3 regions of the Nocardioides plantarum genome follow, and region 2 is predicted to be linked to each of the others. Evidence: predicted binding sites of a transcription regulator. Region 2 holds the regulator's gene; each other region holds the start of a gene.
The links. The regulator LexA, encoded in region 2, represses DNA repair genes until DNA is damaged. The targets are predictions, from matches to a motif close to TCGAACANNTGTTCGA.
Positions count from the first base shown of each region.

Region 1: a site for LexA is predicted at 1,590-1,605, ahead of FJQ56_RS15640 (HNH endonuclease signature motif containing protein). Genes of this name have one in related genera too.
Region 3: a site for LexA is predicted at 3,805-3,820, ahead of FJQ56_RS17750 (HNH endonuclease signature motif containing protein). Genes of this name have one in related genera too.

Region 1 covers NZ_VDMS01000003.1:51,555-56,631, forward strand. The annotation lists gene FJQ56_RS15635 (hypothetical protein) at 1-70, shown strand, start outside; gene FJQ56_RS15640 (HNH endonuclease signature motif containing protein) at 119-1,405, opposite strand; gene FJQ56_RS15645 (GNAT family N-acetyltransferase) at 1,743-2,258, shown strand; gene FJQ56_RS15650 (DUF1801 domain-containing protein) at 2,407-2,820, shown strand; gene FJQ56_RS15655 (hypothetical protein) at 2,945-3,337, shown strand; gene FJQ56_RS15660 (ABC transporter substrate-binding protein) at 3,586-4,689, shown strand; gene FJQ56_RS15665 (ABC transporter ATP-binding protein) at 4,686-5,077, shown strand, end outside.
Region 2 covers NZ_VDMS01000001.1:1,025,661-1,030,737, reverse strand. The annotation lists gene FJQ56_RS04795 (alkaline phosphatase D family protein) at 1-1,359, opposite strand, end outside; gene lexA (transcriptional repressor LexA) at 1,454-2,221, opposite strand; gene FJQ56_RS04785 (SDR family oxidoreductase) at 2,303-3,145, shown strand; gene FJQ56_RS04780 (LysM peptidoglycan-binding domain-containing protein) at 3,282-3,617, shown strand; gene FJQ56_RS04775 (hypothetical protein) at 3,764-4,120, opposite strand; gene nrdR (transcriptional regulator NrdR) at 4,460-4,933, shown strand.
Region 3 covers NZ_VDMS01000004.1:317,389-322,465, forward strand. The annotation lists gene FJQ56_RS17735 (DUF11 domain-containing protein) at 1-1,457, shown strand, start outside; gene FJQ56_RS17740 (septum formation family protein) at 1,522-2,349, shown strand; gene FJQ56_RS17745 (septum formation family protein) at 2,342-3,205, shown strand; gene FJQ56_RS17750 (HNH endonuclease signature motif containing protein) at 3,842-5,059, shown strand.

The sequences.
Region 1 (5,077 bases), on a different contig from region 2:
GCACGCGGTCGGGCGGGACGACGTCGCCGCTCGAGGTGGCACCAGTCCGCCGGGTGATCGCGTGCGCTGATGAGGAGGGCGCGCTCGACCGTGCGCGAGCGTCGCGCGGACTCCACGGCTACTCGCGTCGCGGCCGATGTCGGATCCACGTGGCGGGTGGTGGGTCGGCGCGCCGTCGGGGTGGTGGTCGGAACTCCGGTCGTCCGTCGACCGGTGACAGGCGGACCTCCCACGGGCTGTGGTGGATCACCCGGTGGTGCGCTCCGCAGAGCATCACCAGGTTGTCGAGCGCGGTCGCACCACCGTCGGCCCAGTGCCGGACGTGGTGGCCGTGGCACATGACCGGCGGTCGGGTACAGCCCGGGAACGCGCAGTGTCGGTCCCGTGCGATGAGCGCGAGCCAGAGCGCCATGGTGACCAGCCGGTGCGTGCGGCCGACGTCGAGGACGTGCCCCTCCCGTCCGAGACAGATCGGGATCACGTCGGCGTCGCAGGCCAGCCGGCGCACCGCGGCGATCGAGAGGGCCAGACCGTCGTCGGTGACCGCCGCGGGACCGACCCCGGTGCGCAGGTCGTCGAGGTCGATGAGTACGCCGACCCGCGGCCGCGTGCCGTGGCTGGCGGGCTGCCGGTCGGTGTCGAGGGAGTGCTGGGCGACGTCGAGGAGGGCGTCCCACAGTCGGGCTCCGTGGTCACGGGGGTCCGTCTCGGCGACCCGGTCGGGGTCGTCGGGATCGACGGCAGGCGACGGCTTGGTGAGCGGGATCAGCGCAGCCCGGAGGATCGCGCCGTCCTCGACCGACCCGCGGCCACGCAGGCGCACACCGCCGGCACCGTCCTCGACGACGGACAGGAAGCGCTCGAGGTGAGCGGCCCGTTCCTCGCGATCGAGGTCGGCCTCGGCCCTGCGCTCGGACCGGTCGGGGTCGACGACCTCCACCAGACGGCGAGCCGCCTTGCGCAGCTCGGTCGCGTTGAGCCGACCTGCTTCGTCCAGCAGCACCCGCTCGCCCTGGCGCCGCAACATCGGCCCGGGCGGCAGGTCGTCGACCGCGTCGCACACGATGCCCGCCTGAGACGCCGAGACCGCGCCGGCTGCGAGGGCCTCGAAGGTCACGGCCCGATCGCTGGTGAGGGCGCGGGCGTGGCGCACGGCCCGGTGGGCCTCTCCGACGGTGATGCCGGCGAGATGGGCGAACCACTCGTGGGTGGAGCCCCAGGACAGCGACCTGCGAGGGATCTCGCGCTGGTCGACCTCGGTGAGGAGCTGGACGCGCACCGCCGACAGCTGCCCCATCACCCTCTCGAGGGCCTCGGCGCCGTCGACCAGCTCCTCGTCGGAGACCGTCGCCCACAGTCGCTGCCGGAGCGCAGCGACCTCCGCGCCGACGGCCTCGAGGACCATCGACGGACTGGGGGTGCAGGGATGCAACATCGGGACTGCCGATCGGGACGAGCGTTGCCTGGGGACTCACCCGCCAGGACTTGGTAGGACCTCGATGCAGTGCGTCATCAGTTGACGAGCCCCGGAGCACACCCGGAGGTCTCCTGCATCTGTGGCAAAGAGGTTTCTCAACGTGCTAATTGATTAGAACACATATTCGATTCTCTGTCAACCTGCGCATCTCGCGTATTACGACGCAAGACACCGGTAAGTGCGTGTCGGTTCGTCGGGCAACAAGCTGGAGTGGCTCGGTGGCCGGCTTGCCGTCCGCTGGGGAGCCAGGGACCACGATGGACACATGACAGGCTTCAGAGGGCTGACGACAGAACGTCGCGACCTGCCGCCGCTGACAAGTGAACACACGGCTGCGCTGGCGGAGATCCACAGCGACCCCGACGTCGCTCGCTACATCGGCGGCGACAGGCTGACAGCGGAGGTCATTCCTCTCCAGGTGGCTGCTTTCGCTGACGAATGGGACGAACGCGGCTACGGCCAAAGTGCAGTGATCGAGCGACAGACCGGCGCTTTCGTCGGTCGAATCGGACTGCACTTCTGGCCAGACTGGAACGAGATCGAGCTGGGGTACATCCTTGCCGGATCGGCGCAGGGCAAGGGTCTGGCGGCGGAAGGAGCGAGGGCCTGGATCGACTGGGCAAAGTCCGAAGCACATATCGATCACCTGATCGCCAACATCCATCCCGAGAACCAGGCATCAATCGGGTTGGCGAAGAGACTGGGGTTCGTCTTCGACCGCGACGACACCACGCCCTCGGGGCTTCCGACCCTGATCTTCCGCCTACCCGTCGCGACATAGCGCGGCAGGGGCGAAGCCCGCAGACGACCCTGGCTCGAGAGAACCCACCGCTCACCGGGGCAACCGGCACCCATGTCGTGGGACAGGTCTGACACCGCGTCCGGAGACATCACGACCCCACCTCGCCCAGGTCCGGTCACACTTCGTGATGCTGCCGCGTCAGGACCGCGAGACCACCGCCAACAAGGAAGGGCCCGCGATGGCCACGAAGAATGACCCCACCGCCGAGGTGCTGGAGACGATCGCCGCGATGACCGATCGGGACCGCGCGGTCGCCGAGAGGCTGCACCAGGTGATCACCGCCGCGGCCCCGGACCTGAGTCCCCGGCTCTGGTACAAGCAGCCGGCGTACGCCGCAGGCGGTCCGAAGGGCAAGGTCGTCTGCTTCTTCCGCGGCGCCGACGTCGACGGGGAGCGCTACCTCTCGCTCGGCTTCTCGAGCCAGGCCCGGCTCGACGACGGCGGGCTCTGGCCCACGGCGTACGCCGTCACCGAGGTCGACGACGCCGTCGCGGCCCGGATCACGGACCTGGTCCGTCGGGCCGCCACCGGCACCGGGTGACCGATCCGCGAAGCCCGGCCAGAACTGCGATTTCGTTGGTTACGCCGAGCTCGGTGAGCGCCTTGACTGGGGGACGCAGGCGCCGCGCACGCGGCGTCGGACACCTCTCGGAAGGACGTTCTCCATGAGCACTCACACCACTCCCAACCGTCGTCGGATCGCGGGCGCCGCCGCCGCTGTCGTGGTCGCCGGCCTCGGTGCCGTGGCCGGCGGCGCCGCGCCGGCCAGCGCCGGGTCGTGCACCGGCGAATGGTGCGGCGGCCTGAGCAACGCCTCCAACTCCGCGCGCAGCATCGGCTACACGCTGCAGTGGCGGACCAGCTCGAACCCCACCATCGACGGCTACGTCGCGAAGGGGCAGACCAAGGGCGGCCGTGGCTCGGGCTACGACATCGACGGCATGTACATCCCCTCCGGCTGCGTCGGCAGCCCGACCTACGGCGGGAGCATCGCCTACACGCCCGGCTGGTGGAAGATCGCCGACGCCAGCACCTTCGCGATCACGCTCTACTGCTGACGGACTGCTGACGGACTGCTGACGTCCGTCCGCTGAGGCGCCGAGGCCCCGCGGCGCTGGACACGTCGATGCCCGCGGTCACCCGGCCGCGGGCATCGGTGCGTCGGGACGGCGACCAGGCCATGAAACGAACGTAACCCTCCTGAAACGCGTGGATCACGCCCCGGGAACGCGGGCCTCCTAGCGTCGCGGCGACCGCGTGATCGAGCTCGGCGATCCGTCTGCACCCCGCGCCCAGGAGGCACCGCATGACCTCGACCACCCACCGGCTGCTCCGCACCAGCCCGGCTCGTCGTACCCGCCGCTGGCAGGCCGCCATCGCGCTCACCGCAGCCACCGTCCTGCTCGCCGCGTGCGGCGACGACGGCGGCGACAGCGAGGCGAGCGGCGCGGGTGACGGCAGCGACGGCAACGGGTTCGGGACGGTCTCGGTGCAGCTGTCGTGGATCAAGAACGCCGAGTTCGCCGGCGAGTTCATGGCCGACGACAAGGGCTACTTCAAGGACGCCGGCTTCGACAAGGTCAACCTGCTGCCCGGGCCGGTCTCGACCGAGGAGCTCGTCGCCACGGGCAAGGCCGACTTCGGGCTGAGCAACGCGATCTCGACGGGTGCCTCGATCGCCAACTCCGATTTCCCGCTCAAGATCGTCGGCACGACGTACCAGAAGAACCCGTTCTCGATCCTGTCGATCTCCGACAAGGGCAACATCAAGACCCCGCAGGACCTGGTCGGCAAGAAGATCGGCGTCCAGGACCCCAACCTGAGCCTGTTCAACGCGCTCCTCGCGGCCAACGACATCGACCCCGACGACGTCGAGATCGTGCCCAACGGCTTCGACATCGCCCCGCTCGAGGACGGCCAGATCGACGGCCTGGTCGCCTACGTGACCAACGAGTCGCTGCTGGTCAAGGGCGACGGGTTCGACACCGTCGACCTGCCCTTCGCCGACAACGGCCTGCCCTTCGTGGCCGAGAGCGTGATCGCGACCGAGGACACGATCAAGAACAAGCCCGACATGGTCAAGGCGTTCCTCAAGGCCGAGATCCAGGGCTGGAACGACGCGTGCGCCGACCCCGAGGCCGGGGCCAAGCTCGCCGTCGACAAGTACGGCGTCGACATCGACCCGCCGCTCGAGCTCGAGAAGGAGGTCGCCCAGGCCGAGCAGCAGTGCGACCTGCTGGTCAACACCGACGAGACCGCGGCCAACGGACTGTTCACCATCAGCGACGACCTGGTCCAGGACAACCTCGCCTCCCTCAAGGCGGCCAAGATCGACCTGAAGGCCGACGACATCTTCGACCTCGACCTGCTCGGCGAGGTCTACCGGGACAACCCCGAGCTCAAGAAGTGACCGAGGCCGACACCACCGCGGCTGCCTCGTCCACGGGCTCGACCCCGGACGGGGCGGCCGGTGGGACGGCGCTCAGCGGCACGGGTCTGCACATCCAGGACCTGAGCAAGACCTTCAAGGCCGGGCGCAAGGAGGTCGTCGCCCTGGAGGGCGCCACCCTGCACACCGACAAGGGCGCGTTCCTGTCGCTGCTCGGGCCCTCGGGCTGCGGCAAGTCCACGATCCTGCGGATCCTGGCGGGGCTCGAGACGGCCACCAGTGGTGAGGCCCGCGTCGATGGCAAGACACCGGGCGAGCTGCGGCGCGACCACCAGCTCGGGATCGCCTTCCAGGACGCCGCCCTGCTGCCGTGGCGCTCGGTCGAGTCCAACATCAGGCTGCCGTTCCA
Region 2 (5,077 bases):
CACCTCGGCCGCCCAGCCCGAGTGGATGTCGCCGGTGACGAAGAGGGCGTTCTGGATGTGGTGGTCCTCGATGTGCTCCAGCACCCGGCGGCGGTCGGCCGTGTAGCCGTCCCACTGGTCGACGTTGTAGGGCAGGCCGTCGTCGGGCAGCAGCCCGGTGACCTCGTTGACCTGCGCGCGCCGTGCACCGGGGAGCGCTGCGAAGGTGACCGGCGTGATCATCACCGGGTTGCCGATGACCTTCCACAGTGCCGTGGGGTTGGACAGCGAGCGCTCGAGGAAGCCCAGCTGCTGGGTGCCGGTGATGGTGCGGTCGGGGTCGTCGATCCCGCCCTCGGACGACGTCGAGAGCGCGGACGACACCTGCTTCGAACGGTAGGTCCGCAGGTCGAGCATGCTGATCTCGGCCAGCTTCCCGAAGGTGAGGCGCCGGTACAGCCGATCGCCGTCGGCGAGCTTGGTGGTGCTGTTCATCCGCACCGGCATCCACTCGTCGTAGGCGCGGTGGGCGCGGGCCCGCCGCCGCAGGTAGTCGCCCTCGGTGGCCTGGTGGTTCTCGGCCCCCGTGGCGTACTGGTCGTTGGCGACCTCGTGGTCGTCCCAGGTGATGATCCAGGGGAACTTGGCGTGCGCGTCCTGCAGGTCGGTGTCGGTCTTGTACTGCGCGTGGCGGCGCCGGTAGTCCTCGAGCGAGACCATCTCGTGCTTCGGGTCGTGGGTGCGGATGTCGACGTCGTCCCGGCCGTAGCCGTAGCCGCCCGCGCCGTACTCGTAGACGTAGTCGCCGAGGTGGACCACGGCGTGCAGGTCGTTGCGCGCCGCGAGGCCGCGGTAGGCCGCGAACCACCCGGCCTGCCAGTTGGCGCAGGAGACGATGCCCAGGCGCAGGTGGCTCGGGGTCGACCCGGGTGCCGGGGCGGTGCGGGTGCGCCCGACGCGGCTGTGGGTGCCCTTGAATCCGAAGCGGTAGTAGTACCAGGTGGCCGGGGTGAGCCCGGCGACGTCGAGCTTGACGGTGTGGTCACGGCTGGGACCGGTCACGAAGGTGCCGCGCTTGACGATGCGGCGGAAGTCCTTGCGGGTCGAGACCTCCCAGGTCACCGTGACCTGCGGGCCCTTGCCGGAGCCCGGCTTGCTGACGGCGTCGGGGGTCACCCGGGTCCAGAGCAGCACCTTGGTGGGGAGCGGGTCACCCGAGGCGACGCCGTGGCGGAAGTGGTGGAGCGCGGCGCGAGCGGCCGGTGACCGGGGCGCTGTCGCGGCGGTCGCCGAGCCGGGGCCGGCGAGCGTGGTCAGGGCGGCGCCGGTCGAGCCGGTCGCGAGCACGGTACGTCGCCGTACGCCGGTGGGTGTCGTCACGGAAACAGTCAACGACCCCCGGCACGTGGAGTGACGGGGGTCGTGACAACGGTCGTCGAGCGTTCACCCGGCGTATGCCGGGCCCGATCGTGGGTCAGAGCTTGCGCAGCACGGCCGTGACGACGCCGAGGATCGTGGCGTCGGTGCCGTCGATCGGGTCGAACGCCTCGTTGTGGGGGAGCAGCCAGACCTTGCCGTCCTTGCGCTGCAGGGTCTTGACGGTGGCCTCGCCGTCGATCATCGCCGCGACGATCTCACCGTTGCTGGCGGTCTGCTCCTGGCGGATGACGACGTAGTCGCCGTCGCAGATCGCGGCGTCGACCATCGACTCGCCCGACACCTCGAGCATGAAGAGCTGGCCGTCGCCGACCAGCTGCTGCGGCAGCGGGAAGACGTCGTCGTAGGTCTGCTCGGCCAGGATCGGGCCGCCGGCCGCGATCCGGCCGAGCAGCGGGACCTGGATCGCCGCGACGGCGACATCGCCGATGCCGGTCTCGTCGTACGACGTCTCCTCGGCCTGGCCGAGCGAGCGGCGGGCCGCCATGACGTCGGGGAGGAACACCTCGAGGGCCCGCGGTCGGTTGGGATCGCGCTTGAGGTAGCCCTTCTGCTCGAGCACCCGCAGCTGGTGGGCGACGCTCGAGGTGCTGGTCAGGCCCACCGCCTCGCCGATCTCGCGCATGCTCGGCGGGTAGCCGCGCAGCTCGAGGCTGTCCTTGATGTGGGCCAGCACGCGCTGCTGGCGCGGGGTCAGGCCGGTGGCGTCGGCCGGGCCGTCGGGGAGCTCGGAGACCTTGCTGGTCTTGGACGACTGCTTGGTGGACTGTTTCGTGGACCGCTTGTCGGGCTGCTTGTCGGGCATGGCTCAGGGTCCCACCGGGCGCCGACGATTTCAAACAGGTGTTCGAACGGCGTGTCGCGCGCACGGCTGCGACCATGGGTCATGGCCTCCGCCCCCTCACCGACGTCCTCGCCCCCGCCTGGGTCCGCTCCCACGTCCGCTCCCACGTCCGCCGTCGTCACCGGCGCGGCCCGCGGCATCGGCCGCGCGATCGCCGTGCGCCTGGTCGCCGCCGGGCACCGGGTCGTGATCACCGACGTCGATGCCGAGGCGGTCGCCGCGACGGCCACCCGGATCGGCGCGACCGGGGTGGCCCAGGACGTGCGCGACCCGGCCTCGCACCGGGCGGTCGCCTCGGTCGCGACGGGGTTGGCGCCCCTGGGCGTGTGGGTGAACAACGCCGGCGTCGGCTTCGACGGCGACCTGGCGGCGCTGAGCGACGAGCAGGTGCGCGGGCTGGTCGACGTCAACCTGCTCGGGACGCTGTGGGGGATGCGCGCCGCCCTGGACGCGTTCGGTCCGGTCGGGGCGCCCTCGGGTGCGCTGGTCAACGTGGCCTCGTTGTCGGGGCTCGGCCCGGTGCCCGGGCTGTCGGTGTACGCCGCCACGAAGGCCGCCGTCGTGTCCATCACGACCTCCGTCGCCCTCGAGGCGCCGGCCGGGCTGGGCGTGCATGCGGTGCTGCCCGACGGGGTCGCGACGCAGATGGTCGAGGACATGTCCGACGGCACCGGCAAGCGCCTGGTCAGCTCCGGCGGCCGTCTGCTGACGGTCGAGGAGATCGCCGAGGTGGTGCTCGGCCTGATCGGGTCGCGGCGGGTGCTGCGCACGGTGCCCGCCTGGCGTGGAGCGGCGATGCGCGTCTCGATGCTGGCGCCCTCGCTGGCCTCGGCCGGGATCGCCGTGTTCGAGCGACAGGGCGGTCGGGTCCTGCGTCGGCAGTAGAACACCTGTTCGCCTGAGGGGTTGCGCACGTTCGAACACCTGATCTAGAATCGCTCATGTGTTCGAACCGATCGAACTGTCGGTGGTCACCACTAGACATCAGATCGAGAGCGCACCACTTCCCCAGGAGGCACCCATGAGCACCACGTCCGTCACCGTCCGTCCCGTTGCTGGGCCCGTCGCTGGGCCCGTCTACCGGCTGACCCGTCGCGGACGCCTCGTGGTGCTCGTTCTGGCCTTCCTCGTCCTCGCGGCGATCGGCGTCATGTTCGCCGGCGGATCGATGGCCACCAGTGAGCCCGAGGCCACCGAGACGGTGGTTGTCGAGCCCGGCCAGACCCTGTGGGATATCGCCGCGGCCGCCTCCGACGGTCGCGACGTGCGTGACATGGTCACCCACCTCGTCGATCTCAACGACCTCGACTCGGTCGTCCTCGATGCCGGTCAGAGCCTCGCGGTGCCGGTCGACTGAGGTCCTCAGCTTCGTCCGCCGCCTCGACCCCGGCGGGCGAACCCACAGAGGGCTGCCGGGTGCGGAGTCGAGGGAAGACGACTCCCGCACCTGGCAGCCTCTGTTTCTTTTTCCGACGTCTCTCGTCCCGACTTCCCTGGCGGGTGTCAGCGTGCGGCGCGGCGTCCACCCGGCGGTCTCGGCGGCTCGGTGGGAGGGGTGCCGGGTCCCGGTGGCGCGGTGGGGGAGCCCGGTGTGGCGACGCGGGTGGAGCCCAGCGTGCGCACCGCCCGCACGGCGAGCGCCAGGCCCAGGAACAGACACATGACGGCGCCCACGGCGGCCAGGACCAGGAAGCCCCAGGCGGCCCCGTCCCCGGCGCGGGCGCGGGTGCCGAAGTCGATGGCCGCGCTGACCAGGTAGCCCCAGGCGACCACGGCCGCGGTCACGCCGAGGGCCAGCAGCAGCAGGCGGGGACGCAGTCGGGGCCGCGTCCGTGCGCCTGCTCGCTTCCCCGGGGTCACGCGGCCCATTGTCACCCATGCCCCGGCGGGCCCGACACGCCGTCGGGGCATGGTCCAGACCGGGGCGCGCGGCGGCTGTCCAGGGCTGTGACCTGCGGATTTGTCGATGTCGTGACCGAGGGCCCAACAAACCTGGGGCAATGTCCCGGTTCGGGTTGCGTACCCGTCCGCCGTCGGCGTACTGTCACCACAACATCTAGTAGTTACAACGATGTAGTTATCCACATCTAGTCCACAGCTTGAGGTGGAAGACCCACAGCGCGGCGAGTGTTCTCCCCAGGAAGACCTCGGTTGTCCACAGGCCCACGCACGACCGTCGTCCTCAGGGAGGAGAGCACCATGCACTGTCCCTACTGCCGCGGCACCGACACCAAGGTCCTCGACTCCCGTGTCGCCGACGACGGTGGCTCGATCCGCCGTCGTCGCTCGTGCTCGTCGTGCGAGAAGCGGTTCACCACCGTCGAGCTGATGCAGCTCAGCGTGCTCAAGCGCTCCGGCGCGACCGAGCCCTTCACCCGTGACAAGGCCGTCGCCGGGGTCCGCAAGGCCTGCAAGGGCCGCCCGGTCACCGACGCGCAGCTCGCCTGCCTGGGGCAGGACGTCGAGGACGCCCTGCGCCTGACCGGGGCCGCCGAGGTCCCGGCCCACGAGGTGGGCCTGGCCATCCTGGGCCCGCTGCGGGCCCTCGACGAGGTCGCCTACCTGCGGTTCGCCAGCGTCTACCGCGCCTTCGAGTCGGCCGACGACTTCATCAAGGAGATCGCGTCGATGCACGCCGAGGAGCTCCCGCCCCTCGCCCAGCCCACGGGCTGACACAGACCGCCCGGCAGGTGGTGGGGAAGCCGCCTGCCGGGCGTACCAACGTCGTTTCCCCCCCGCTCCACCCCAGGGCCCCGCAGTCGACCAGGACTGTCGGAGGCTCCCGCAACACTGGACCACGACCACCTCCCCGATCAC
Region 3 (5,077 bases), on a different contig from region 2:
CCACGGCGCGCGACGTCGTGGTCACCGACGCGCTGCCCGCTGGGACGACGTACGCCGGCGCCTCGGCCACGGGCGGCGGCACCTGCACCCACGCCGGGCAGGGCGTCAGCTGCGACCTCGGCTCGCTCGCGGCCGACGCCACCCGCACCGTGACGATCACCGCCACGGTCGACCCCATCGCCGCCTCCTCCGGTGGCGCGGGCCACCAGCTCGACGTGACCAAGGTCGAGAGCAACCTCGCTGCCCCGGCCGCCAGCACGGCGACCGCGACCGCGTCGTGCCCCACCGGCTACGTCGCCACCGACGGCAGCGTGCGCCTCGACGCGGTCGACCAGGGCACGGGCGGGTTCGCCGACGTCGTGGTCCTGCGCAGCAGCGCCACCGCCGACGGCACCGGGTGGACCGGCACGATCGACAACACGACCACCGGCCAGGCCCAGGCCCACGTCACGGTCGTCTGCACCACCTCCAGGACCACCACCGACGACGGCCACGCCCACGCCCTGCTCGTCTCGGACCCCGTCTCGACGGCCACCACCTGGACCGCCGGCACCTGGACCGTCGACCTCGCCTGCGGGGCCGGACAGGTGGCGGTCGCACCCGGCTTCACCTTCACCTCCGGTGCCGGGGTCGTCCGCACCAGCCGGCGCAACCCGGCCAACGGCCCGGGGTGGCGGTTCGTGGTCGACGTGCCCGAGTCGGCCACGGCCGCCCTGGACATGCGGTGCCTGTCCACCTCGCTCGACACCACGGCCGGGCACACCCACGACCTGGGTCTGGTGCAGCTCAGCGACACCGTGACGGTGCCCGCGGGCCGGACCACCCAGGCCACGCTCACCTGCGGCGAGCAGGCCAAGGGCATCGTGGCGTCGTACGACGTCGACCCCGGGCTGGTCCCGCTCGGCAACGACCCGCAGCCCAAGACCCGCGTCTTCCGCTTCAGCAACCCGACCTCCGGGCCGCTGACGGCGCGGATCGGCCTGCTGTGCCTCGACGTCCGCACCGGCCCCGCCCTCGCCGTGTCGACGATCACCAACACCGCCTGGGTCACGACCAGCAGCACGGACGCGACGACGGCGGACGACTCGGCGTCGGCGTCGTTCCGGGCGACCGCCGGGTCCGGCCCGGTGGCCGCGCCGAAGTTCACCGTGGCCACGCTGGTGCGGGTCGCCGGGACGGGTGCGCGCACCCGCGTGGTCATCCCCGTGCGGACCGCCGCCAGCCAGCGACTCACGGTGCGGGTCGTCGCCCTGGACAACGTGCTCGGCACCGCCGTACGCCGTGGTGACGTCCTGTCGACGGGCGCGGTCACGGTGCGGACCGGGCGCCACGACGTCCGCCTGCTGCTGCGGGGACGGGCGGCCTCCGCCCTGGCCAAGGGACGCACGCTCCGAGCACGCGTCGTCGTGGTCGCCCGCGACGGCCGCCAGGTGACCCACACGGTGCGCCTGCGGTGAGGTGGCGCCCCGGCCCACGATCCCGGGCCGGGGACCCTCCACCGCGCAGGTAGCATCGGCCCCCATGGCAGACCGGGCCCGCAGCTCCAGGATCGCGACGGCGGTCGCGCTGCTCGCGACCCTGCTGCTCGTGGTCACGGCTTGCAGCGAGCCGACGCCGCGCCCGGCGCCGGGCGCCGACCCGACGCAGGTCGACGCGGTGGAGGCTCCCCGGCTCGGGGCGTGCCGCCGGCTCGAGCTCGACGACGTCGCCGCCCCCACCAACGCCACCAAGGTCGTCGGCTGCAGCTCCAAGCACACCGCCGAGACGTACGCCGTCGGCGACCTGCCGGCCGAGCTGCGCGACGCGGCGTACGACTCCGCCGAGGTCGGCCGGTTCGCCTACGACACCTGCGACGCGGGGCTGCGCAAGTTCCTCGGCGCCGACGACAGCCAGTCGATGCGCACGGTCCTGAGCTGGGCCTGGTTCCGGCCCTCCGAGAAGGCCTGGGACGACGGCGCGCGGTGGTACCGCTGCGACGTCATCGGCGGCGGCGAGCAGAGCGCCGCGCTGGTCTCGCTCCCCCGGACCGCGCGCGGGATCCTCTCGGGCCGGCCGGACGACCGGTGGGTCGCGTGCGTGAAGGGCCCGTCGGTGGCCGACTCGGCGAAGATCCCGTGCACGCAGCCGCACGACTGGCGCGCGGTCACGACGATCAAGCTGGGCGAGGCTGCCGATCCCTACCCGGGTGACCGCCTGTCCGAGGTGCAGTCCCGCGACTTCTGCAAGAAGTCGGTGCAGGCCTACCTCGACTACCCACCGCAGTTCCAGTTCGGCTTCACGTGGTTCCACGAGGCGGAGTGGAAGGCCGGCAACCGCCGGTCGGTGTGCTGGGCCAAGACGAATGAGTAGGCAGACGAGCAGGCAACCGCTCGCAGCCCTGCTGGCCGTCGTCGTGCTCATCGGCGTGCTGCTGACAGGCTGCTCGGGCGACGACGACCCGCCGGCTGACACCGCCCCCACGGCGACCCCCACCCCGACGGCCACCCCGACGGCCACGGCCCCTCCGACGGCCCGGCCCGTGTCGGCGCCGAAGCGGGGATCCTGCTACCGGCTGACCTACCGTCAGGCGGTGTCCCCGACCAGCGGCGCGAAGTCGACGTCGTGCCGCGGCGCCCACACCTCGCAGACCTACCAGGTCGGCACCATCGACAACGTCGTCGACGGCCACCTGCTGGCGGTCGACTCGGCGCGGGTGCAGGACGACGTCGCCGAGCGCTGCCCTGCCGCCCTCGGCAAGGCCGTCGGCGGGACCGTCGAGGCCCGGCGGCTCAGCATGCTGCGGTCGGTGTGGTTCACCCCGAGCCTGGCCCAGTCCGGCCGGGGCGCCGCGTGGTACCGCTGCGACGTCGTCGCGCTCGCCGGGGCCGAGTCCCTGCTCGACGTACGCGGGTCCCTCGAGGGTGTGCTCGACACCGACGCGGGTCGCGACCGCTACGGCATGTGCGGCACCGCCAGCCCCGACAGCGCGGCCTTCGAGCGCGTGCCCTGCAGCGCGCGCCACACGTGGCGGGCCTTCTCGGTGCTCACGCTCGAGGGCAGCCGCTACCCGGGCGCCCGGGCCGTCGACCGGACCGGCTCCAGGTGCGAGGAGGCGGCCGTCGACGTGGTCGACGACCCGCTCGACTACCAGTGGGCCTACGAGGGTCCCGATGCCGACGAGTGGGCCGCCGGGCAGACGTTCGTGCGGTGCTGGGCACCGGACTGACCGCCCCTCCGTCACGGTGGTCGAGGAAGCCGCCCGCGGCCGTCTCGAGACCACGGCAACCGACGGCTGCCAGGCCGACCACACGGTGGTCGAGGAGGCCGCCCGCGGCCGTCTCGAGACCCCCGCAACCGACACTGCCAGGCCGACCCCACGGTGGTCGAGGAGGCCGCCCGCGGCCGTCTCGAGACCCCCGCAACCGACACTGCCGGGCCGCCCCCACGGTGGTCGAGGAGGCCGCCCGCGGCCGTCTCGAGACCCCCGCAACCGACACTTCCGGGCCGACCCGACGGTGGTCGAGGAGGCCGCCCGCGGCCGTCTCGAGACCCCCGCAACCGACGCTGCCAACTGGCCCGGTGTCTCGCCTGATCGGGGCTCTCACGGCGCGGGTTCAACAGGGTCGGGGTGTCCGCGCGCCTAGCATCCCGGGCCTCCCCGTCAAGGATCGCGCGTCGCGCGCCCGCTACGCGGCGCCCTACGGCCGTCCTTGACAGCGAGCCTCTCCCGGAATGCTTCATGACGCAGACAAGGGCGGGCTGCGCCGCGCCCTTGCCATGCGCGGACACCCCGCGCCAAGTCCAATATCCACAACCTCCCTTGATTCGAACACACGTTCGAACCAAGTGGTAGAATGGGCCCATGGCGACCACGACCCGCACCCGTTGCAGCGACCCGCTGCTGGAATCGGTGCGCACGCGCCGGCAGGCCGAGGCACGTGACCAGGTCGCGACCCTGACCGCCGTCTTGGACTGGGCGGTGGCCAACACCGCCGACGAGGTCGAGACCGCCGGGCTGTTGGACCCGATGGTCGAGCCCGCCCTGCACCTGGGCGGGCTGGGTTGCCCGGTGATCGGTGAGTTCGCTGCCCTGGACCTGGCCCTGTCGTTGGGGATGTCGACCGACGGTGGGCTGGCCTACCTCGGCAAGGCGTTGGAGCTGCGCCACCGGCTGCCACGGCTCTACGCGAGGGTCGTGGGTCTCGAGGTCTCGCTGTGGAAGGCGTTCCGGGTCGCCGAGCAGACCATCGCCCTGCCACCCGCCGGTGCGACCCACGTTGACCGGGTCATCAGCCCGTTCCTGCACACCTGCTCCTGGGCCCAGGTCGACCGCGCCGTCGATGCCGCCCGAGCCCATTACGACCCCGCCGAGGCCGAACGTCGCCGCCAGTCCGCAGCCGAGGAGCGCCACGCCAGCGTGGACCTGCGCGATGCCACCACCACCGGCACCGTGGAGGTGCGTGCCACCCTCGATCTGGCCGACGCCCTGGACCTCGAGACCGCCCTGCGCGGGGGCGCCCAGGTGCTGGCCGACCTCGGCTCCACCGAGACCCTCGAGGTCCGCCGTTCCCAGGCCCTGGGTCAGATGGCCCGCCACCAGTTGGCGTTGGACCTCGAGACCGGCGGCACCGGTCGTGGTGTGACGATCTACGCCCACCTCACCGCCGAGGACACCTCAGCGGTGCTGGACAACACCCTGACCCCGGTCCTGGTCGAGCAGATCCGGCACTGGTGCCAGGCCGCTGGCACCAGGGTCACCGTCAAGCCCGTCATCGACCTCGCCTCCGACCCAACCACCACGGCCTACCGCCCCACCGAGACGATCCGCGAACAGGTCCACCTGCGCGACCGGACGTGCGTGTTCCCCGACTGCGGGAGACGCAAGGTCGACCTCGACCACATCGTTCCCTTCGACCTGGGCGGACCGACGTCAGCGCACAACCTCGCCATGCTCTGCCGCAGGCACCACCGCGCCAAGACCCACGGCCGATGGTCCTACCAGATGCTCGAACCCGGGCTCTACCAATGGACCAGCCCCACCGGTGCGACCTACACCGTCGACCGCCGCCGACGACCCTGACCGCCCCACACCCCGCCA